3 regions of the Streptomyces sp. NPDC088812 genome follow, and region 1 is predicted to be linked to each of the others. Evidence: riboswitches for the same ligand, from Rfam matches in the RefSeq annotation. Region 1 holds a riboswitch; each other region holds the start of a gene.

Region 1 (7,286 bases):
AGCGGTCCAGGGCTGGGCGGACCATTCGGCCGTGGCCTCGATCGGGTAACCGAGCTTCACGGCGTAGTGCCCTCGAGGCCCCTCCACTTCCCAGATCGTGGAGCCCCGACGATTGATGACCAGGCGCTGCGTCGTGGGCATGAGCGCGTCGAGCACCACGATCGGCAGTTCAGGGGTCGAGCCGGACACCGTTCTCTTTTCTCCTTCCGGGTGAACGCGGCCGGCCGTGAGCGGAGGCCGGCCGCGTTCCTGTTGTCGGGTGCTCTTACTGGCCGTAGGGACGGCCGCAGTCCGAGTCGCACTGCGCGAGGTTCTCGCCGTTCACGGTCCACAGGTCGTCGAAGACCACGAACCCGGCCGCCTTCACGGCGCGAGCCGAGGCCGTGACCATCTCCGGGTCACGGGGGCCTCCACCCGGCTTCGGGTTGTGGTGCAGGAAGCGGCCTGCGTACCGCTCGCACAGCCGCGCGTACTCCTTCGTGTGCAGGATGAGCGCGTGCAGGCCCAGGTCCACGTCGTCCGACGGGACCATGGGGACGGTGGCCGTAGCCGCCGTGACCACGAAGGCCACCGCCTGGTCCGCGATGCGCTCGGCACGCTCGGGCGTTTGCCCGTCGTGGACGACCACGAAGTGGGCGAGGCTCTCGAAGAGGTCCTCACCTGCCACCGCGCGACCGGTCCTCTGGTCGTTCGCCGTTGCCGTCATGTGCAGTCTCCTTGTGTGAGGTGGAGCGTCGCACTTGCCGCCCGCCCTAGTCGCCGAGCCCGGAGGACGGGCGATCAAGGGAGGCTGGAGGCCGGCCCCGGACGGGGGCGGGGAGCCGAATACGGAACCCGTCCGGGGCGGCCGGTCTAATGGCTGATGCCGAGGGCCATGCCGATCACCAGGCCGCACGAACCGCTGATGCAGATGATGAACAGGACCCCCGCGTATCGGCCGACAGCGCGCATCACAGCCCGACCCGGCTGTCGTCGTTCCGTGCGGCCAGGCGTGCGCTCAGTTCCTCTCGCGCGCTGAGCGACACCACGTCGTCCGGCATGGCGTCCCACTCCCTGCCGCCCTGTGTCGGCCGCATCTGGACACGGCCGCCGACTGCACCCATGACGACCCCGATGCGTCCGTTGGCGTTGTCCTTCGCCAGTGCACCGAGGCCTGGTCGGGTCTGCTGATTGCTCGCCATGCAGAGGAGCATCGCGATTCAGGCACCTCCGCTAAAAGGTCAGGCTGATTACCCAACTTGGGTAACATCGCCGGAAGTAGAGAATCGGCGACGTTCCGTAGCCCTGGCAGTGTGGGAGCCAGCCCGATGCCCGACGCATCCCGGCCGCAGGAGTTACCTGCCAGGCTGCTGACCGATCCCGAGATGATCGATGCATGTCGGGTACGCGACTTCGCCAGAGTCTTCCGGCTGGTCAAAGTCCGGGCGGGTATCTATCCGTCGATGATCGCTAGGCGATGCGAGCTGACACCCAGCCGAGTCGGCGAGGTCATCGCCGGTCGACGCCAGCTGCTGCACATGGACGTGATCGAGCGCATCTCGGACGGCTTGCGCATCCCCGGAGGCATGCTCGGTCTGGCCCGCCGCCCCTGGGAGACGCCGCAGGCTCTCGTCGTCACCGAGCGGGAGGCGCCGCAGGAGGACCAGGAGCCGGAGCAGCAGCCACCCGCTTCTCTCCCTGGGCCGGACGTCGACAGCATCCTTGCGTTGGCGACGCGGACCAGCCTCAGCACAGCCACGCTTGAAGCCTTCCGATCCTCGATCGAGGACTACTGGCGACGAGACGACCAGCACGGCGGCGAGGCTCTCCGGCCGGCCATCGTCGGCCAGCTCCGCTACGTGGTCGGACTGCTGAAGGAAAATCGGCCGCCGTCCATCCAGAACGGGCTCTACGGGATCGCGGCCGAGCTGGCACGCCTCACAGGCTGGACCTACTTCGACGCCCGCCAGTACAGCCAGGCCCGCGCGTACTTCACTGAGGCCCTCCAACTGGCCAAGCAGATCGACGACCGGCAGTTCATGGCCAACGTCCTCGCCTGCATGAGCTTGCAGGCGACCTACCAGGACAAGCCCACGGACTCCTTGGCACTCGTGACCGCCGCCCAGGACCAGGCCCGCTCAGCGCTCGGCACCACGCCGCGCGTCCTGTCGATGTTGTCCATGCGTGAAGCCTTCGCCCATGCCACTCTCGGCAACCGGACGTCGACTCACCGGGCCCTCGCCGAGGCGCACAGCCAGTTCGAGCAGATCCAGGCGAGTGACCCGGACCCGGCATGGGTGACCTACTTCGACGAACCGAAGCTGATTGTGGACACGGGCATTGCCCACGGCCGACTGGGCGAGGCAGCGACCGCGGAACCTCTGATCGCGGATGCGCTGCGCAGGGAAGACCGCACCAACCAGCGCGGCCGCGCCTTCCACGCGTTCTGGCTGGCCCGCACGCAGCTGGACCAGGGCAAGCTCGACCAGGCGTGCAGCACCGCCACGCAGGCCCTGGAATCCGCGTCGGCAGTGGCCTCCGAGCGGGTGTCAGGCCACCTCAGGGAGTTCTACGACCAGTTGGCCCCACACAGGCAAGAGCCCGTAGCCCTGGCCTTCGAGGCACGGCTACGGGCAGTCCTCCCACCGGTCAGCGGATCGCCTCATCCATGAGCAGGTAGAGGAGACCGACGAGGGATCCGCTGCTGACGATCTCGCGGCGGTCGATCATGCCGCGGATCTCGCTGAGGGGTATCCACTCGATGCGGTCGGACTCGTTCTTCTCTGTGGGCGGGCCGACGTAGGTGGCCCCGTCCGCGCGGAAGACGTGATGCTGTGAGTCGGTGATGCCGTTGGCCGGCTCCGCGTAGATCAGGGGCTTGATGGGACCAGGCCGCCAGCCTGTCTCTTCCAGGACTTCACGGGCCGCTGCCTCTTCCGGGGACTCGCCCTCTTCGACCAGACCCATGGGCAACTCCCAGGCCCACGAGTCTGTGATGAAGCGATGCCGCCACATCATCAGCACCTCTTGCCGGTCGTTGACCACGGCGGCCACGGCCAGGTGCCGGAGGCGAACGACGTGGTACTCCCACCTGCGCCCGTCAGGCTGTTGGACGTCGACCAGACACAGATTCACCCACTTGTTGGTGTAGATCTGGCGCTCACCGTGGGTCTTCCACTCCATACCTGCGGCCCCTCTCGATCGGTCTCCAGGATCTCAGACCGATCCGGCGAGGGTGCGCTTTCGGCTTTTTTCTCGTCACTTTGACGAGATGCCACTGGCGACGGTCAGCCACATCGGCTGCAGCGACCGACCGCGCACGCCTGTGCCTCGCTGTACTCCACCGGCCTCAACCACGCTCTTCTTGCGCCTGCACCGCATCAGGGGCCGTCGACGCCACTACCCCGCTTTAGGAGTTCGATCACTGTGCGGCATCGACGGGGGCCCGGCCGCGCTGGTCAGCCGAAACCTCCTGGGGTGCTGGCGTCCGACGCCGTTGATGTCACTGGTGGGTCATAACGGGTGCAGCCGTGCGAACGCCATCGTGCAGCACCGGTCCTTCGCGCAGTGGCTGGGCCGCGCTGCCAACGGACTGCGGAGCCAGAGTCAATAACGCTTCGTCCGTGGCTCTAGCGAGACCGACTATGCCTGCCGCAGCGTGCCGCATCAGGAACTCGTGACACTGGGGTGAAGGTTCGTCAGGATTTACTCGCAGAATCCTTCGGCATGATGTCGATGCGGGCCACTTCGATCGTGCATGAATTAGCTTCACTCGCCGCAGTTGCTTCTAGGTCAAGCTTCATCCAGCGCTCTCTCATTGGCTTACTCATGGAATCGCGAACGGTTAGGAAGATGGCATGCCTAACGTCCTGACTTACCATGTAGATCGGCGTTTGAGTGCGAAGCCCGTGCCAGAACTCGCCATGCGTGAGCTTCTTCATTTCCAGCAGTACGCGAATACCGCCGGCTGAGGTGAACGTAAAGTCAACTGGGCCTCTACCAGTCTCTACTTCACGGTCCAAGCGAACTCCTGCTTGGGCGCAGTAGCGTTCTAGAACTCCAAGGAAGAGGAGTTGCATGTTCGGCTCAGGGATAGACTTGAGTTCCTGCATGTCTCGCCAGAAAACGCGCCACCCTCCCTTCTTCTCTACCCAGTCTCGGAAGTGATCGATTGCCGTGTGAGCGAACGAGAGAAGGTCTTCCTCGTTAGAGATGTGGGGCTTCTCCTCGATTGGTGATGCGTTTACCGCTTCGCGTGCGAGACGCTGCCAGTTGACATGCAGCATCGGGTCTGAGTCGACATCGTAGGCGCTCGATCCACGCTCCTGCATGTACTGCACCCAACGGCGGACCGCATCCGGATGGGTGCGGGCCAGGGCAATAATCTCGTTCTTTTTCATTCCCTGGGAGATTTTGATGTTGAGATCGTCCCTGAGCGAGGTGTCCAAGAAGTCGCCCCAGTTATCGGACGAAAGTGTTGGAAGTTCGCGCAAGAATCGCTTCGGCACGAGCAGGACGGGCTTGTCCGTTTCGGGATCTACGGGGACGAGATGTTCGGCGTCCATCCAGCGCGATCGCGACTCGTCGTAATGGCTGTGCCGAATCTTGCGGACTTCCATGGGGACGTCGAAGGTGTGGCAAATGTCCTGAGTGTACTTGATGAGGCGCGGTTTTAGGAGGTTGCAGGTGATATCCGAGATGCGATCCTTATTGATTCCCGATACCAGGATTCCCAGCTCTTCGAAGTGCTCGATATCGTCTATTCCCCGGCGGATGGCTTGGCTCATCGCGTCGACCACCTTTTTGGCGAGGCCGGGACCGGATCCAGATCCCTCGCTGCTCTTGCTTGCGAACCCTAGACGAAATTCGCGCGGTTCCGGGAACTCCATAAGGGACAGTGTGCGCTTGAAGTACTGATGCTTGGGGTTGAGTTTGCTGCTCGCGAGGAGTTTAAAAGCAGACTGGAAATAATCCATGATTTCGCCGTACGCTCGCTGCCAGTCTGCGTCCGTGTCTGCGAAGATAAGGAAGGGGTCTACGAAGAGCAGTGTGTCGTTTTCGAGAATTGGGTCGAACCAGTCGAACGCCGCCTCGTACTCGATCTGAAAACGCTCACTGAAGTACATGGTCCCCCCACGCTCGTAGTGACATGCCGATCAAGGCGCTAGATCATGATGCCGCCTCGTTGGGTGCATGGGTAGCGGTCCGCCAAGATCATTCAGCCGAGCTACGACGCTGTCGCGTGATTCCGTACGGATGGGGGGGCGGCCGTTTCACGGGATTCGGTCAGGGCGTTGCCGTGGCCAGTGGTCGGTTGTCCGTGCACCGGTCCACGGGCGCCAGCCCATGTCCGCGCAGGCTCTTACTCCGGGGCAGGGCCCCCAAGTTGTTGACACGCGCCCGGAGCCGCCCCTGCACCCCCCCGGAGATGCGCTCGGATCCTACCGGCGCCCTTCACGCCACAGGAAGCTGTGCCGCGCGGTAGCCCTGGATCGTCTACGCGCGTGTATGAGCCTCCACCTGGGCCTCTTGTCGACCGGATCTGCCGGACCGTCAACCTCCGTTTGAGCTGCGTAGATTAGTGTGATTGTCATGATGCTCGGTGTCGGTGGTGAGCATTGCCACAAATCCCGGAATCGATTGGGATTTTCGGTCATCGGTGAGTCAAGATCCGTCATCACGACAAGTCCCCATCACAGGAACGGTGGGGCCGTCCGGGCGGAACGCCGAGTCCTGCCGCCGTTCGGATGCCCAGTCGCTTCACACGGACCAGGCAGGATCGGGGGACCCAAGGTATGTGCCGAAGCCAGCGTCAATCGCTGGTGCCGGCTAGGGGTGAAGTCGCGTTCCCGCCCAGGGGCGCGGCCGGGCAACTCAACCGGCCCGAACCCGACAGCTCACCTCGTAGGCGACTGAGAAGGATCGGTTGCAATGAGTGCGGCACGCGGCAGCACGCAGGGTCCGGGTACTGGCAACGTCGGTAACGGCGGCGGTAACGAGGACGACGACAAGTCCAAGAAGATGCGGAAGTACGAGACCGCGATCATCCTCCTCGTGGGGCTCCTCGGCGGAGTCTTCGCGGCCGGTCTCCATCGCACGATGGAGAAGGTCTCGTACTACCAGGCCGGTACCACGGGGGTGCTCGCCACGATCGGGCTGACCCTTTTCATCATCGGGATCGTGCGGTTCACCCGGGGACAGGCTTGATCACTTAGCACAGGAACAAATCTACCTAGTCGCTCCATCACCTTTCAGGACCGACTAGAGCAATCACACGGAGACCCCGTGTAAAAGACATCTGCGGACGCGCAGGGAGACTCTGGCCCACAAGCCAGAGTCTCTTCTTATGCGTGGCCGTGGACTTCTTCTCGGCGTTTCCGGGTGCTGCCGGTGTTTCTGCCGGGGGCGTCGGGGGTGTATGGGCTGGGCAGTCGACCGTTGCGTCCTCAGACGGCCAGCTCTGGTGGCGGAAGCGGGCCAGTGGACCCCGTGTGGACCACGGACCCCGCGCAGTGCGTGAGGCGGGAGTGCTGAACCCACTCCGCCCCAGGTAGGTGGCAGCGTAGGCGAGTTGCCTGAGCGGCCGAAGGGAACGGTCTTGAAAACCGTCGTGGCAGCGATGTCACCGTGGGTTCAAATCCCACCGCCTCCGCGCAGGTCATGAGCGATGCAGGTCAGAAGGGGTGCCCCTCTCCGGAGGGGTGCCCCTTCCGTGTTGGCCCGCCCATCTCGCCTCGAGGCGGGTCCGTCGCGAAGGGGAAATCAGGGGCGCGGGTCTGCGGCGTGGGAAAGCATGAAACATGCGACCCGATGACTGGCACCTCACCGACGACGTGAACGACTTCCTCGCCCGAGCCGGAGACTTCCTGCGCTCACGGCCCGGCCCGCACGTCATGCAGCTGACGTGGGCCGAGAGAGTGCGCGCGCGTGGGGCGGAGGCGTTCGGCACCGGAGCTCCGGTCTTCGGGGCGCTGGAGCGAGCGGGCGAGGTCCACGCCACCTTCCACCACCTTCCGCCCCGTGGTGTGGGCCTCTCCCCTCTCTCACCCGAGCAGGCCGACTCCCTCGCCGCTCGCCTGGCCGCCCTCGGGCACGCCCTTCCCTCCGCCAATGCGGACCACGGCACCGCCGCCGCTTTCGCCGAGGCGTGGCAGCGGTACACCGGGGCGACGCCCGAACTCCGCGACACGCGGCTCCGTCTGTACCGCCTCGGCACGCTCACCCCACCCGAGCCGCTGCCGGCTGGCCGAGGCCGCATCCTGGGCGAGCAGGACCTTGAGCAAGTCATGTTCTGGTGCGGCGAGTTC
Region 2 (7,286 bases), on a different contig from region 1:
ACTGTGCCGCTTCGCCGTGCTCTTCGGCGACCCGCAGCTCGCCCTGACCGCCGTCCAGCGCGTGCTGGACGTCACGGCGGAGGAGGTGCGGGAGATCGCCGAGGCCCGCCTGCGCCCCGACAACCGGGCCGTGCTGGTCTACGAGCCCGTTGAGGGCGCTGAAGAAGGCGCCGAAGGCGCCGAGGGCACCGACGACACCCCCGACGCGGACGAGAACGAGGAGGCGGCCAAGTGACCGAGCTCGCCACGATGGACTTCCACCCCCAGCCGCAGGCGGGCGACGCCAGGCCGTGGGCGTTCCCGGCCCCCGCGCGCGGGACGCTCGACAACGGCCTGACCGTCCTGCACTGCCACCGCCCGGGGCAGCAGGTGGTCGCCGTCGAGATCTTCCTCGACGCGCCCCTGGACGCCGAGCCGACCGGTCTCGACGGTGTCGCCACGATCATGGCGCGGGCCTTCTCGGAGGGCACCGACAAGCACTCCGCCGAGGAGTTCGCCGCCGAGCTGGAGCGCTGCGGCGCCACCCTCGACGCGCACGCCGACCACCCCGGCGTCCGGCTGAGCCTGGAGGTTCCGGCCTCCCGCCTGGCCAAGGCCCTCGGTCTGATCGCCGACGCCCTGCGGGCGCCCGCGTTCGCCGACAGCGAGGTCGAGCGCCTGGTGCGCAACCGCCTCGACGAGATCCCGCACGAGCTGGCCAACCCCTCCCGGCGTGCCGCCAAGGAGCTCTCCAAGGAGCTCTTCCCGGCCGGCACGCGCATGTCGCGTCCGCGCCAGGGCACCGCCGACACGGTCGAGAAGATCGACTCCGGGGCCGTCCGGGCCTTCTACGAGAAGCACGTCCGCCCCGCCACGGCCACCGCGGTGGTCGTCGGCGATCTGACGGACATCGACCTGGAAGGGCTCCTCGGGGACACCCTGGGCGCCTGGACGGGCTCCTCGGCGCAGCCGCGGCCGGTGCCGCCGGTGACCGCCGACGACACCGGCCGGGTCGTCATCGTGGACCGCCCCGGCGCCGTCCAGACGCAGCTGCTGATCGGCCGCGTCGGTCCCGACCGGCACGCGCGCGTGTGGCCCGCGCAGGTGCTCGGCACGTACTGCCTCGGCGGCACCCTCACCTCCCGCCTGGACCGCGTCCTGCGCGAGGAGAAGGGCTACACCTACGGCGTGCGCTCCTTCGGCCAGGTGCTGCGCTCCGCGCCGGACGGCACGGGCGCCGCGATGCTCGCCATCAGCGGCTCCGTGGACACCCCCAACACCGGCCCCGCGCTGGAGGACCTCTGGAAGGTGCTGCGCACCCTCGCCGCCGAGGGGCTCACCGACGCCGAGCGGGACGTCGCCGTGCAGAACCTGGTCGGGGTCGCGCCGCTGAAGTACGAGACCGCCGCGGCCGTGGCCGGCACCCTGGCCGACCAGGTCGAGCAGCACCTGCCCGACGACTACCAGGCGACGCTGTACCAGCAGCTCGCCGCGACCGGCACCGTGGAGGCCACCGCGGCGGTCGTCAGCGCCTTCCCGGTGGACCGCCTGGTGACCGTGCTCGTCGGTGACGCGGGCCGGATCAAGGACGCGGTCCAGGCCCTGGGCATCGGTGAGGTGAAGGTCGTCCCGGCCGAGTAGCCGCGGGGCTCCACCACCCACGGCGAGGCACGCGCCCCGAGGTGACACGGGTGTGTGCGGGGCCCTGGTGACCGGCCGGTCACCAGGGCCCTTCGATGTCTTCCGATGTCTGAAAGGGATGTCCGAATTGGGGGAGAGGCTGCCTGTCTGCCCTGTGGCATGCGCTACAAAAACCGCGGCACGTTTGGGGATTGATCGCGGGCGCGTCTAGGTTCGTCCGGGCTGTTCGTCGGGCAGTGCGCCGCATCCGCGGCACCGGACAGCCATCGCCGAGTCCCCGTACGGCGCGAGCCAGGGGAGCCGGGGACCCAACGATGAAGTCCCTGGGGTGAATCGGACGCCCGCGCGTGTCGCGAGGGGGTCCGTAGGAGACCTTCCTGCTCCGAACCCGTCAGCTAACCCGGTAGGCGAGAGGGAAGGAAAGGACCGCTCAACTTCATGGCGTTCACCTGCGCCACCGGGAAGCACCGTCGTCCCGGCCGGATGAAGCGCACCTCCGCCCGCGCGGCGGGCATCGCGGCGCTCACCACCACCGGCGTCATCGGCACCGCCGCCTCCGGTCCCGCCCTCGCCGCGGAGCCCTCCGCCGAGCAGACCGGCCTCATCCCCGTCGTCACCATCGGCGACACGGTCGCCGAGCGGATCGACGAGCAGGCCACCGCGCAGAAGCAGGCCGCCCAGGCGGCGGCCGCGCGCAAGGAAGCCGCCGCCGAGGCCGCCGAGAGGGTCAAGGAGGAGCGCGAGGCACGTGCCCGCGCCGCCCGTGAGGCCGAGCGCAAGCGCCTCAACACCTTCGTGGCGCCGATCACCGGCTCCTACGTCTCCACCTCCTACCGGGCGAGCAGCTCCCTGTGGTCGTCCGGGAGCCACACCGGCATCGACTTCCACGCCTCGACGGGCACCACCGTGCACGCGGTCGGGGCCGGCACCGTCGTCGAGGCGGGCTGGGGCGGTGCCTACGGCAACCAGATCGTGCTCCGGATGAGCGACGGCACGTACACCCAGTACGGCCACCTGTCGTCGATCAGCGTCTCGGTGGGGCAGAAGGTCACCGCCGGCCAGCGGATAGCCCTCTCCGGCGCGACCGGCAACGTCACCGGCCCGCACCTGCACTTCGAGGCCCGCACGAGCGCCGAGTACGGCTCGGACATCGACCCGGTCGCCTACCTCCGCAAGCACGGTGTGAGCCTCTGACGACGTCCGGGGGCTCGGCCTCCGGCGCCACCCGGTGACGCATGCGAACCGCCGGCACCACCGGCCGCCGGCACCACCCGCCCGCCGGCACCGCCCCGCGACGCGTGCCCGCCCGGCGACGCGTCCCCGCCCGGCGACGCGTCCCCACCTGTCACGGCACCCGGCGACACATCCTCCCGCCCCGGCCCCTGCGGCCGGGGCTTTCGCCGTTTTCCTGCGCCTCGCTGTCCAAAAAATATCCCTGGATTCCGGCTCACCGTCGGAATGTGCGGCTCACTGCAATAGAGTCACTGAACACACGTCATTCGTCGACGTTTCACGGGGATTAAGGCGGAGGTCGGTCATGCGTATTCCGGCGCACTCGGTGTGCACGGCCATCCGGGACGACATCGTCGCGGGTGTCTACGAGCGCGGCAGCCGCCTCACCGAGGAACTCCTCGCCCGCCGCTACGGCGTCTCCCGCGTCCCCGTCCGGGAGGCGCTGCGCACGCTGGAAGCGGAGGGATTCGTCGTCACGCGGCGGCACGCGGGCGCGTGCGTCGCCGAACCGACCGAGCAGGAGGCCGCCGACCTGCTGGAGATGCGCACGCTCCTGGAGCCGCTCGGCGCCTCCCGGGCCGCCCAGCGGCGCACCGAGGCGCACCTCAAGGTGCTGCGCGGCCTCGTCCGGCTGGGCCAGGAGCGCGCCAGAAGGGGCAGCAGTGAGGATCTGCGCTCCCTGGGCGGCTGGTTCCACGAGACGCTCGCCCAGGCCTCCGGCAGCCATGCCCTGACCTCGACGCTCACCCAGCTCCGGCACAAGATCGCGTGGATGTACGCGGTGGAGGCGCCGGCCAACCCGGTGGAGTCCTGGGCGGAGCACGGCGCGATCGTGGACGCGGTGGCGCGCGGGGACGGCGATCGCGCGCGGTCGCTCACGGCGCTCCACACCGAGCGCTCCTCCACCGCGCACCGGCTGCGCTTCGCGGGCGGAGAACGCCAGGACCGTGTGAGGACTTCGCAACACGTCGTAAACATGTCGGGCCCGCGTCATTAACACGAGGGCCGTATACAAAGAAGGGATATTCGGCGGAGGTGTATTTCCGCTGCCCATTTCTCGGCGCGCCGCAGAATTTCTGGTGGCGCGTCGTCCGCATGCTCACGCGCTTGATTCGGCCTGCTTCCGACAATTTCCCCCGGCAGGCCCTCCGAATCTCCCGGCAGGCCGTCGGAACCCTCGGCAGGCCCTCCGAACCCTCGGCAGGGCTCCGCATCTGCGGCAGGCCCTCCGAACCCTCGGCAGGCCCTCGAACCCTCGGCAGGGCTCCGCATCTGTCGGCAGGCAGGCCCTCCGAACCCCTCGGCAGGGCTCCGAATCCCTCGGCGCGCCTCCGAAAAGGGCGGAGCCGCGCCGCCCGGTGGGGGCGGCGCGGCTGCGTGCGCGCGGTGAGCGGGGCTCAGACGGTCTCGGGAAGCTCCTCGAGCCCCTCGGAGACCAGCTTGGCCAGCCGGTCGAGGGCGATGTCCGCGCCCTCGGCCTCGGAGGCCAGGACGATCTCCTCGCCGCCCTGGGCGCCCAGGCCGAGGACGGCCAGCATGGAGGCCGCGTTGACGGGGTTGCCCCCCGCCTTGGCGATCGTCACCGGGACGCCTGCGGCCGTGGCGGCTCGGACGAAGATGGAGGCGGGGCGGGCGTGGAGGCCCTCGGCCCAGCCGACGTTGACGCGGCGCTCAGCCATGTGTTGCTGCCCTTCGGTGTTCAGGGTTGTCTAGACCAGTGTTCCACACGTGAAGCGTGCCCGGAACGGTGCTGTCCCGTGCCGCCGTGGTCGCCGGGCCGCGGCCTCGGCCCGACGTTCCGTCCTCCACAGAGTGCCCCGCGCCGTTGTCGTACGCGAGCCGTACTCTGGGCCCCATGCAGAGCGCGCCGGACCGGCACGAGTACCCCGCCCACTGGGAAGCCGACGTGGTGCTGCGCGACGGCGGCACCGCGCGCGTCCGCCCCATCACCGTCGACGACGCCGAGCGCCTGGTCAGCTTCTACGAGCAGGTCTCGGACGAGTCGAAGTACTACCGCTTCTTCGCGCCCTACCCGCGTCTGTCCGCCAAGGACGTCCACCGCTTCACGCACCACGACTTCGTGGACCGGGTGGGACTCGCGGCCACGGTCGGCGGCGAGTTCATCGCCACCGTACGCTACGACCGCATCGGCGCCGACGGCATGCCCGCCTCCGCCCCGGCCGACGAGGCCGAGGTCGCCTTCCTCGTGCAGGACGCCCACCAGGGCAGGGGTGTGGCCTCCGCGCTCCTGGAGCACATCGGGGCCGTGGCGCGCGAGCGCGGCATCCGCCGGTTCGCCGCCGAGGTGCTCCCCGCCAACACCAAGATGATCAAGGTGTTCACGGACGCCGGGTACACCCAGAAACGCAGCTTCGAGGACGGCGTCGTCCGCCTGGAGTTCGACCTCGAACCCACCGAGCGCTCCCTGGCCGTCCAGCGCGCGCGGGAGCAGCGCGCCGAGGCCCGCTCCGTGCGCCGGCTGCTGGTGCCCGGCTCGGTCGCCGTCGTCGGCACCGGCCGCGCCCCCGGCGGCGTCGGCCGCAGCGTCCTCGGCAACCTGCGGCAGGCCGGCTTCACCGGCCGTCTGTACGCCGTGAACAAGGCGTTCCCCGAGGACCTGGAAGAACTCGACGGGATACCCGCCCACCGCTCGGTGCGCAAGGTCGACGGCCCCGTCGACCTCGCGGTCGTCGCCGTCCCCGCCGAGCAGGTGCCCGAGGTCGTCGCCGAGTGCGGCGAGCACGGCGTGCAGGGACTCGTCGTCCTCTCCGCCGGCTACGCCGAGAGCGGTCCCGACGGACGCGAGCGCCAGCGCCAACTCGTGCGGCACGCGCGCGCGTACGGCATGCGGATCATCGGTCCCAACGCCTTCGGCGTCATCAACACCTCACCCGGGGTGCGGCTGAACGCGTCGCTGGCTCCGCAGATGCCCCGCACCGGCCGCATCGGCCTGTTCGCCCAGTCCGGTGCCATCGGCATCGCCCTTCTCTCCCGTCTGCACCGCCGGGGCGGAGGAGTCACCGGCGTCACCGGCGTGTCCACGTTCGTCTCCTCCGGCAACCGCGCGGACGTCTCAGGCAACGACGTCCTCCAGTACTGGTACGACGACCCCGACACCGACGTCGCCCTCATGTACCTGGAGTCCATCGGCAACCCCCGCAAGTTCACCCGCCTGGCCCGGCGTACGGCGGCGGCGAAGCCGCTGGTGGTGGTGCAGGGCGCCGGATCCGCCCCCCAGGGGCACGCCGTACGCGCCACCCGGCTGCCGCACGCCACGGTGTCGGCGCTGCTGCGGCAGGCCGGCGTGATCCGCGTCGACACCATCACCGAACTGGTCGACGCCGGCCTGCTGCTCGCCCGCCAGCCGCTGCCGGGCGGCCCCCGGGTGGCCATCCTGGGCAACTCCGAGTCGCTCGGCCTGCTGACGTACGACGCGTGCCTCGCCGAGGGGCTGCGCCCGCTGCCGCCGCGGGACCTGACCACGGAGGCGTCGGCGGAGGACTTCCACACGGCGCTGACGGGCGCCCTGGCCGACGAGACCTGCGACGCGGTCGTGGTGACGGCCATCCCCGCGATCGGCGAGGCGTCGCCCGGTGACGCGGAGCTGGCGCAGGCGCTGCGCTCGGCCGCGGCCACCGGCCCCGCCAAGCCGGTCCTCGTGGTGCACGTGGAGCTCGGCGGCCTCGCGGAGGCACTGTCGGCCGCCACGAGCACCGCCCCCCGCCCCCGGGCCGCGGCGCCTGCCCCGGGAACGGCGGCGCCTGCCCCGGGAACGGCGGCGCCGGGGTCCCCGGACACCGCCGTCCCGGTCCCCGCCCTTGTGGCCAAGGCCCCTGCGACCGAGGCCCCCGTAACCGAGGCCCGTGTGGCAGAGGCCCCTGAGGCAGAGGCCCCTGAGGGCGCCCACCTCATCCCCGCCTACCCGGCCGCCGAACGCGCGGTCCGCGCCCTCGCCGAGGCCGTGAAGTACGCGCAGTGGCGCCGCGAGGCCGCCGACCCCGGCAAGGTGCCCGAGTACGACGACATCGACGAGAAGGGCGCCGCCGAGCTGATCGTCGGCCTCCTCGCGCGCGGGCAGGGCCTCACCCTCGGCACCGACGAGACCTGCGCGCTGCTCGGCCGGTACGGCATCGACGTACGCCGGGCGACCCCGGCCCCGACCCCGGACGAGGCCGCGCGGGCCGCCCGGGCCCTCGGCTACCCCGTCGCCCTCAAGGCCACCGCCCCCCACCTGCGTCACCGCGCCGACCTCGGAGGCGTCCGGCTCGACCTCGCGGACGAGGAGCAGCTGCGCCGGGCCTACGCCGAGCTGACCGGCCTCTTCGGCAGGCCGCAGGAGGTGCGTCCGGTCGTCCAGGCCATGGCCCCGCGCGGGGTGGACACCGTCGTCCGGGCCGTCATCGACCCGGCGGCCGGAGCCGTGCTCTCGTTCG
Region 3 (7,286 bases), on a different contig from region 1:
AGCAGGCCCTCGCCGACCAGCGGCTGTCGAAGAACCCCGCACACCACGACGAGCCCGAGCACGCCAAGGGCAGGACCGGCATCCCCGGCGAGCGCAAGGCCGAGCTGATGACGCATCTGCTGAACATCGACCCGCCGGACCACACCCGGCTGCGGCGCCTGGTCAGCAAGGCGTTCACCCCCCGCCGCGTCGCCGAGTTCGCGCCCCGCGTCCAGGAGCTGACCGACCGGCTCATCGACCGGTTCGCCGCCCGGGGGACCGCCGACCTCATCCACGACTTCGCCTTCCCCCTCCCCATCTACGCCATCTGCGACCTGCTGGGCGTCCCCAGGGAGGACCAGGACGACTTCCGCGACTGGGCCGGGATGATGATCCGGCACGGCGGCGGACCGCGCGGCGGTGTCGCACGGTCGGTGAAGAAGATGCGCGGCTACCTGTCCGAGCTCATCCACCGCAAGCGCGAGGCCCTCCCCGCCGAACCGACCCCCGGCGAGGACCTCATCTCCGGCCTCATCCGCGCCTCCGACCACGGTGAGCACCTCACCGAGAACGAGGCCGCCGCCATGGCCTTCATCCTGCTGTTCGCCGGTTTCGAGACCACCGTCAACCTCATCGGCAACGGCACCTACGCGCTGCTCACCCACCCCGGCCAGCGCCGACGGCTCCAGAACTCCCTGGCCGCCGGCGACCCCGGCCTGCTGGAGACCGGCATCGAGGAACTCCTGCGCTTCGACGGCCCCGTGGAGCTCGCCACCTGGCGCTTCGCCACCCACCCGCTCACCATCGGCGGCCAGGACATCGCACCCGGCGACCCCGTCCTCGTCGTCCTCGCGGCCGCCGACCGCGACCCGGAGCGCTTCACCGACCCCGACACGCTGGACCTCTCCCGCCGCGACAACCAGCACCTCGGCTACGGCCACGGCATCCACTACTGCCTGGGCGCCCCGCTCGCCCGGCTGGAGGGCCGGACCGCGCTCGCCACCCTCCTCACCCGGCTGCCCGACCTGCGCCTCGCGGCGGACCCGGCCGACCTGAGGTGGCGCGGCGGTCTCATCATGCGCGGACTGCGCACCCTCCCCGTGGAGTTCACGCCCCCGCACCCCGGTGAGCGACGCACGCACCCCGGTGAGCGACGTACGCACCCCGGTGAGCGACGTACGCACCCCGGCGAGTGACGCACGCGCCTCGGCGAGTGACGCACGCCCCCTGACCACCACCCACACCCCGCAGCCGTCCGCTGACCGACCGTCATGTGAGGGAGTCGCGAAGCGGAAGTGTCGGCTTCTCGACTCTGTGATCTTCACGTGATCCGCGCGGCATTAACTTGTGACAAGTGATCGTGTGCCGATACGTTCACTCGTCAGCGCGGCGCCTCGGCACCACCCGTCGCGCGGGTCAATGCTGTCTCGAGAAAGGCCCCCCGCATGCTCACCGGGAACGGTCGTCATCGTCGCCCCCGCCAGGCCCCGGCCCTCCTCGTCGCGGCCGGTGTGACCGGCTCGGCCATCGCCATCCCGCTGCTCGGCGCCACCGGCGCGAGCGCCGCGGACAACACGGTGTGGGACACGGTGGCGGAGTGCGAGACCGGGGGCTCCTGGAGCGCCGACGAGGGCGGCGGTGAGTACGGCGGCCTGTCCCTGACCCAGGAGAACTGGGAGGCGTACGGCGGGCTCGACTACGCCCCGCGCCCGGACCTGGCCAGCCGCAACCAGCAGATATCCGTCGCCCAGAAGGTCCTCGCGGACCAGGGTGTCGGCGCGTGGGGCACGTGCGGGCTGACGTCCGGTCTGAGCGCGGACTCCGGCTCGGCGGACCTGGACACCGGCGTGGCCGAGGATTCGTCCGACTCCTCCGTGACGTCCGGCTTGTCCGACCTGTCCAAGGGGTCGTCCGACTCGTCGGATTCCTCCGGCTCCTCCTCCAAGTCCTCCGACTCCTCCGACTCCTCCGACTCCTCCGACTCCTCCGGCTCCTCGGCGGATTCCGGCGAGGGCGCCACCGACGCGGCCACCGGATCCGCCACGGATTCCCCGGAAGCGTCCGCATCGTCCCCTTCTTCCTCTTCCTCCTCCGCGTCGGACACGTCCGCCACGTCCGACACGTCCACCGGGTCCGGTGCGAGCGGCTCCGCGGCGGGCGGCGGCTCGTCCAGCGCGGCCCCGGAGGCGGACGCCTCGGGCAACCCGACCCAGGACGTGGGCGCTTGGAGCTTGGTCGACACCGGTTCGGCCGACGCGGTGTCCAGCGGCACCACGTCCGACGGCACCGCGTCCGACGGCTCGGGCCGCCACCGCGGCGGTACCGCCGACGAGAGCGCGGCCGACGGCACCACCACCGCCTCCTCCGGCCGGCACGCCGCCGACACCCTCAGCGGAACGGCGGCGACCTACACCGTCCAGGCGGGCGACTCCCTCGTCACCATCGCCGACTCCCTTGGCCTCGAAGGCGGATGGCGTGCGCTCTATGCCGAGAACAAGGACGTCATCGGCGCCGACCCGAGCAACATCGTGCCCGGTCAGACGCTTGCGACAGGGGCCGAATAGGGCGTAAAAGCCGTGAAAACGGGGGGAGTTCGCGTCACGCTTCGCGTCGAATGTCCGGTTCGGCGAAAGTGTGGGATGAGTCTCAGAAGCCCTGATCGTCTTTGAAATTCCCCCGATCGCCTGCCTACGGTCATGACCGCTCGGCAATCCGAGCCCCGGCCGTCGCAACGCCGAATCCTGCCAGCGGCCACCCGGGAACAGTCGTCGCGTCAAGCGCCGCAGGCAGGAGCGGGGGACCCAAGGTAAGTGCCGCACCGGGTGGTTGACGGACGCGGCTAGGGGTGAAGCCACGCCTCCCGGAGAGGAGTGGCCGGGCAACTCAACCGGCCCGAACCCGACAGCTCACCTCGCAGGCGTCGGTGAGGGGATCGATCCATGCTGTTTTCCGGCAAGGGCAAGCACCGTCGTCCGTCCAAGGCCACCCGCGCCATCGCCGTCGCGGGTGTCACCGGCGCCGCCGTCGCCGTCCCGCTGATGGCGGCCGGCAACGCCTCCGCCGCCACCGCCTCCGAGTGGGACGCGGTCGCCCAGTGCGAGTCCGGCGGCAACTGGTCCATCAATACCGGCAACGGCTACTACGGCGGCCTCCAGTTCTCCGCCTCCACCTGGGCCGCGAACGGCGGCACGCAGTACGCCGCCACCGCCGACAAGGCCACCAAGTCCCAGCAGATCCAGGTCGCCGAGAAGGTCCTCGCGAGCCAGGGCAAGGGCGCCTGGCCGGTCTGCGGCAAGGGCCTGTCCGGCGCCGCCTACACCGGCTCCTCCTCGTCCGACTCCTCGGCCGGCTCCTCCAGCGGTTCTTCCGGCGGCTCTTCCGCGGGCTCCTCCGCCGGTTCCACCTCCAGCGGCTCCGGCTCCTCGGACTCCGGCACCACCAGCCGTTCGACCGAGCAGCAGAGCGCCTCCCGCTCCGCCGAGCGCCCGGCCGCCCAGAGCCAGGAGACGGTCACCACCCCGACCGGTCAGAAGGTCGAGAAGGGCGACGGCGAGTACAAGGTGGTCACCGGCGACACCCTCAGCTCCATCGCCCAGGAGCAGGACGTCGCGGGCGGCTGGGAGAAGCTGTTCCAGCTCAACAAGGACATCGTCGACGACGCCGACCTCATCTACCCGGGCCAGCAGCTACACCTGAAGTGACACCTGGCTCCCAGGGCGGCCACAGCTCCCGCACAGGCGTGGTCCGCACACTGAAGACCTCGTGAGGGTCCCCCCCGTCCCCGCGAGCGCCCCGCCCCGGCGCGCGTTCCCCCGTACGCGCCGGGGCGGGGCATTTCTTTGCCCGCCCGCCATCCGCCTGTTGGTCACCCTCTTTGTTCCGGGCGGGAACAATGTGTACCGTCAGCCTGTCCACGGGGCGGTCGGTCGGCTGTCGGCGGCCCCGGGACGGTTAGGCTCTAGTCGCAAGGCCACATCAAGGGATCAACAAGGGCCGCCCGCGGCCCACGTGCCCCGCACAACCAGCGTCACATCCCACTAAGGAGATGCTCGTGCCGTCCATCGACGTCGTCGTAGCCCGGGAAATCCTGGACTCCCGAGGCAACCCCACGGTCGAGGTCGAGGTCGGCCTCGACGACGGCAGCACGGGTCGTGCCGCCGTCCCGTCCGGCGCCTCCACCGGCGCCTTCGAGGCCATCGAGCTCCGCGACGGCGACCCGAACCGCTACCAGGGCAAGGGCGTCGAGAAGGCCGTCCTCGCCGTCATCGAGCAGATCGGCCCGGAACTGGTCGGCTACGACGCCACCGAGCAGCGCCTGATCGACCAGGCGATGTTCGACCTGGACGCCACCGACAACAAGGGCTCCCTCGGCGCCAACGCCATCCTCGGCGTCTCCCTCGCCGTCGCCCACGCCGCCTCCGAGGCCAGCGACCTGCCCCTCTTCCGCTACCTGGGCGGCCCGAACGCGCACCTGCTGCCGGTGCCGATGATGAACATCCTGAACGGCGGCTCGCACGCCGACTCCAACGTGGACATCCAGGAGTTCATGATCGCCCCCATCGGCGCGGAGTCCTTCTCCGAGGCCCTGCGCTGGGGCACCGAGGTCTACCACACCCTGAAGAAGGTCCTGAAGAGCAAGGGCCTGTCCACCGGCCTCGGCGACGAGGGCGGCTTCGCCCCGAACCTCGGCTCCAACCGCGAGGCCCTCGACCTCATCCTCGAGGCGATCAAGGAGGCCGGCTACACCCCCGGCGAGCAGATCGCCCTGGCGCTCGACGTCGCCGCGTCCGAGTTCTACAAGGACGGCTCCTACACCTTCGAGGGCAAGGAGCGCACGGCCGCCGAGATGACCGAGTACTACGCCGAGCTCGTCGAGGCGTACCCGCTCGTCTCCATCGAGGACCCGCTGTTCGAGGACGACTGGGAGGGCTGGAAGACCATCACCGCCAAGCTCGGTGACAAGGTCCAGCTCGTCGGCGACGACCTGTTCGTCACCAACCCCGAGCGCCTCGCCCGCGGTATCGAGGAGGGTGCCGCCAACGCGCTGCTCGTGAAGGTGAACCAGATCGGTTCGCTCACCGAGACCCTCGACGCCGTCGAGCTGGCCCAGCGCAACGGCTTCAAGTGCATGATGTCCCACCGCTCCGGCGAGACCGAGGACGTCACCATCGCCGACCTGGCCGTCGCCACCAACTGCGGCCAGATCAAGACCGGCGCCCCGGCCCGCTCCGAGCGCGTCGCCAAGTACAACCAGCTGCTGCGCATCGAGGAGATCCTCGACGACGCCGCGGTGTACGCCGGCCGCAGCGCCTTCCCGCGCTTCCGCGAGGTCTCCAAGGGCTGACCCGCCCCCGGGTGAGGCTCAGCCAGTCGTACGTACGTCCCCGTACTCGGTCCCGTACCGTGTCCGGGGACGTACGTACGTGTGAGACGGGAGGCGGCAACAGGTGGCCGTGAAGGACCGGGACCGTTTCTCGACCGCGACCAGGATCCGGCAGCTCGGTGAGCAGACGGCGGCCCGCGTCTACCGTTCCCAGACCAAACGGCAGGCCCGCCGCTCGCGCCTCACCGGCCGGGCGGCGCTGCTCGCGCTCGTGCTGTGCTCGATGATCGTCGCCCTGGCCTACCCCATGCGGCAGTACGTCTCGCAGCGCGCCGACATCGCCGATCTGGAGCGCGAGAAGGAACAGGCCAGGCAACGGGTGGAAGAACTGCGCGACCTCAAGGCACGCTGGCAGGACGACGCGTACGCCGAGCAGCAGATCCGGGAGCGGCTGCACTACGTCATGCCGGGGGAGACCGGCTTCATCGTCATCGACCCGGCCGCCGCCCGGCAGACCCGCGCCGACCTGGGGGCCGCCGACCGCCCCTGGTACACGAACGTCTGGGACGGCGTCGACCGGTCCGACGCCTCCCACCGGTGACGACCCCGTGAGCCCTTGTGAGACCGGTGAGGTCCGTGAGCCTTGTGAGACCCGTGAACCGTGAGGCCCCGTGAGACCCTGCGGAGCGCGAGCCGCGAGCCGCGAGCCGCGAGCCACGAGACCGCGGGACCCGACCCACGAGACCGCGGGACCCGACCCACGAGACCGCGGGACTCGACCCACCGGACCGCGCCGGGCTCGACCCGTGAGACCGGCGGAGCTCGACCCGTGAGACCGGGAGACCGCGGAGCCCGACCCGTGAGATCCCAGAGCCGAATCCCAGAGCCGATAGAAAGACAGGCATGAAAACGCCCCCGCCGCCCACTCCGCGCACCGAGCCCACCGACGCGGACGTCGAGGCCTTCCAGCAGCAGCTCGGGCGCCCGCCCCGCGGCCTGCGCGCGATCGCGCACCGCTGCCCCTGCGGCCAGCCGGACGTCGTGGAGACGGCCCCCCGCCTCCCCGACGGCACCCCCTTCCCGACGCTGTACTACCTGACGTGCCCCAAGGCCTCCTCCGCCATCGGCACCCTGGAGGCCGACGGCGTCATGAAGGAGATGACGGCCCGCCTGGAGACCGGCCCGGAGCTGGCCGCCGCCTACCGCGCCGCCCACGAGGACTACATCCGGCGCCGGGACGAGATCGAGGAGCTGAAGGGCTTCCCCAGCGCGGGCGGCATGCCGGACCGGGTCAAGTGCCTGCACGTCCTGGTCGCCCACTCCCTGGCGGCCGGCCCCGGGGTCAACCCCCTGGGCGACGAGGCGCTGGAGATGCTGCCGGAGTGGTGGCGCAAGGGGCCGTGCGTGGTGCCGTCGGGGCCGCCCTCCGGGGACGGGTGGCAGGTGGAGGCCGACGACTCCGGCTGGTTCGCCTTCAAGCCCGTCGAGCCCGTCGAGCCCGTCGAGTCCGTCGAGTCCGAGGAGGACGAGAAGTGACCCGGGTCGCCGCCGTCGACTGCGGTACGAACTCCATCCGCCTCCTCGTCGCCGACGCGGACCCGTCGACCGGTGAACTGGTCGAGCTGGACCGCCGGATGACGATCGTCCGCCTGGGCCAGGGCGTCGACCGCACCGGGCGGCTCGCGCCCGAGGCGCTGGAGCGGACCTTCGCGGCCTGCCGGGAGTACGCGGCCGTCATCAAGCGGTACGGCGCCGAGCGGCTGCGCTTCGTCGCCACCTCCGCCTCCCGGGACGCCGAGAACCGGGACGACTTCGTCCGCGGGGTGCTGGACATCCTGGGCGTGGAACCGGAGGTCATCTCCGGCGACCAGGAGGCGGAGTTCTCCTTCACCGGCGCCACCAAGGAGCTGTCGGGCCGGGACGACCTCACCCGCCCCTACCTGGTCGTGGACATCGGGGGCGGCTCCACGGAGTTCGTCGTCGG

The links. Region 1 has a riboswitch for cyclic di-AMP ahead of ACIP67_RS16515 (hypothetical protein). Riboswitches for the same ligand answer to the same signal wherever they lie in the genome.
Region 2: it holds a riboswitch for cyclic di-AMP, as region 1 does, so the genes downstream of both, ACIP67_RS33225 (M23 family metallopeptidase) here and ACIP67_RS16515 (hypothetical protein) in region 1, are expected to answer to the same signal.
Region 3: it holds a riboswitch for cyclic di-AMP, as region 1 does, so the genes downstream of both, ACIP67_RS25425 (transglycosylase family protein) here and ACIP67_RS16515 (hypothetical protein) in region 1, are expected to answer to the same signal.

The regions. Positions count from the first base shown of each region.
Region 1 is NZ_JBIVJP010000008.1:195,890-203,175, forward strand. It holds gene ACIP67_RS16485 (protein kinase) at 1-189, opposite strand, end outside; gene ACIP67_RS16490 (glycine-rich domain-containing protein) at 266-706, opposite strand; gene ACIP67_RS16495 (hypothetical protein) at 951-1,181, opposite strand; gene ACIP67_RS16500 (hypothetical protein) at 1,308-2,651, shown strand; gene ACIP67_RS16505 (NUDIX hydrolase) at 2,629-3,162, opposite strand; gene ACIP67_RS16510 (hypothetical protein) at 3,678-5,105, opposite strand; cyclic di-AMP (ydaO/yuaA leader) riboswitch at 5,718-5,905, shown strand; gene ACIP67_RS16515 (hypothetical protein) at 5,911-6,186, shown strand; tRNA gene ACIP67_RS16520 (tRNA-Ser) at 6,542-6,631, shown strand; gene ACIP67_RS16525 (GNAT family N-acetyltransferase) at 6,780-7,286, shown strand, end outside.
Region 2 is NZ_JBIVJP010000023.1:45,500-52,785, reverse strand. It holds gene ACIP67_RS33235 (M16 family metallopeptidase) at 1-235, shown strand, start outside; gene ACIP67_RS33230 (M16 family metallopeptidase) at 232-1,620, shown strand; cyclic di-AMP (ydaO/yuaA leader) riboswitch at 1,878-2,045, shown strand; gene ACIP67_RS33225 (M23 family metallopeptidase) at 2,059-2,814, shown strand; gene ACIP67_RS33220 (GntR family transcriptional regulator) at 3,158-3,850, shown strand; gene ACIP67_RS33215 (HPr family phosphocarrier protein) at 4,251-4,532, opposite strand; gene ACIP67_RS33210 (GNAT family N-acetyltransferase) at 4,709-7,286, shown strand, end outside.
Region 3 is NZ_JBIVJP010000015.1:82,725-90,010, reverse strand. It holds gene ACIP67_RS25435 (cytochrome P450) at 1-1,175, shown strand, start outside; gene ACIP67_RS25430 (transglycosylase family protein) at 1,425-2,543, shown strand; cyclic di-AMP (ydaO/yuaA leader) riboswitch at 2,748-2,914, shown strand; gene ACIP67_RS25425 (transglycosylase family protein) at 2,919-3,680, shown strand; gene eno (phosphopyruvate hydratase) at 4,031-5,323, shown strand; gene ACIP67_RS25415 (septum formation initiator family protein) at 5,427-5,903, shown strand; gene ACIP67_RS25410 (DUF501 domain-containing protein) at 6,206-6,838, shown strand; gene ACIP67_RS25405 (exopolyphosphatase) at 6,835-7,286, shown strand, end outside.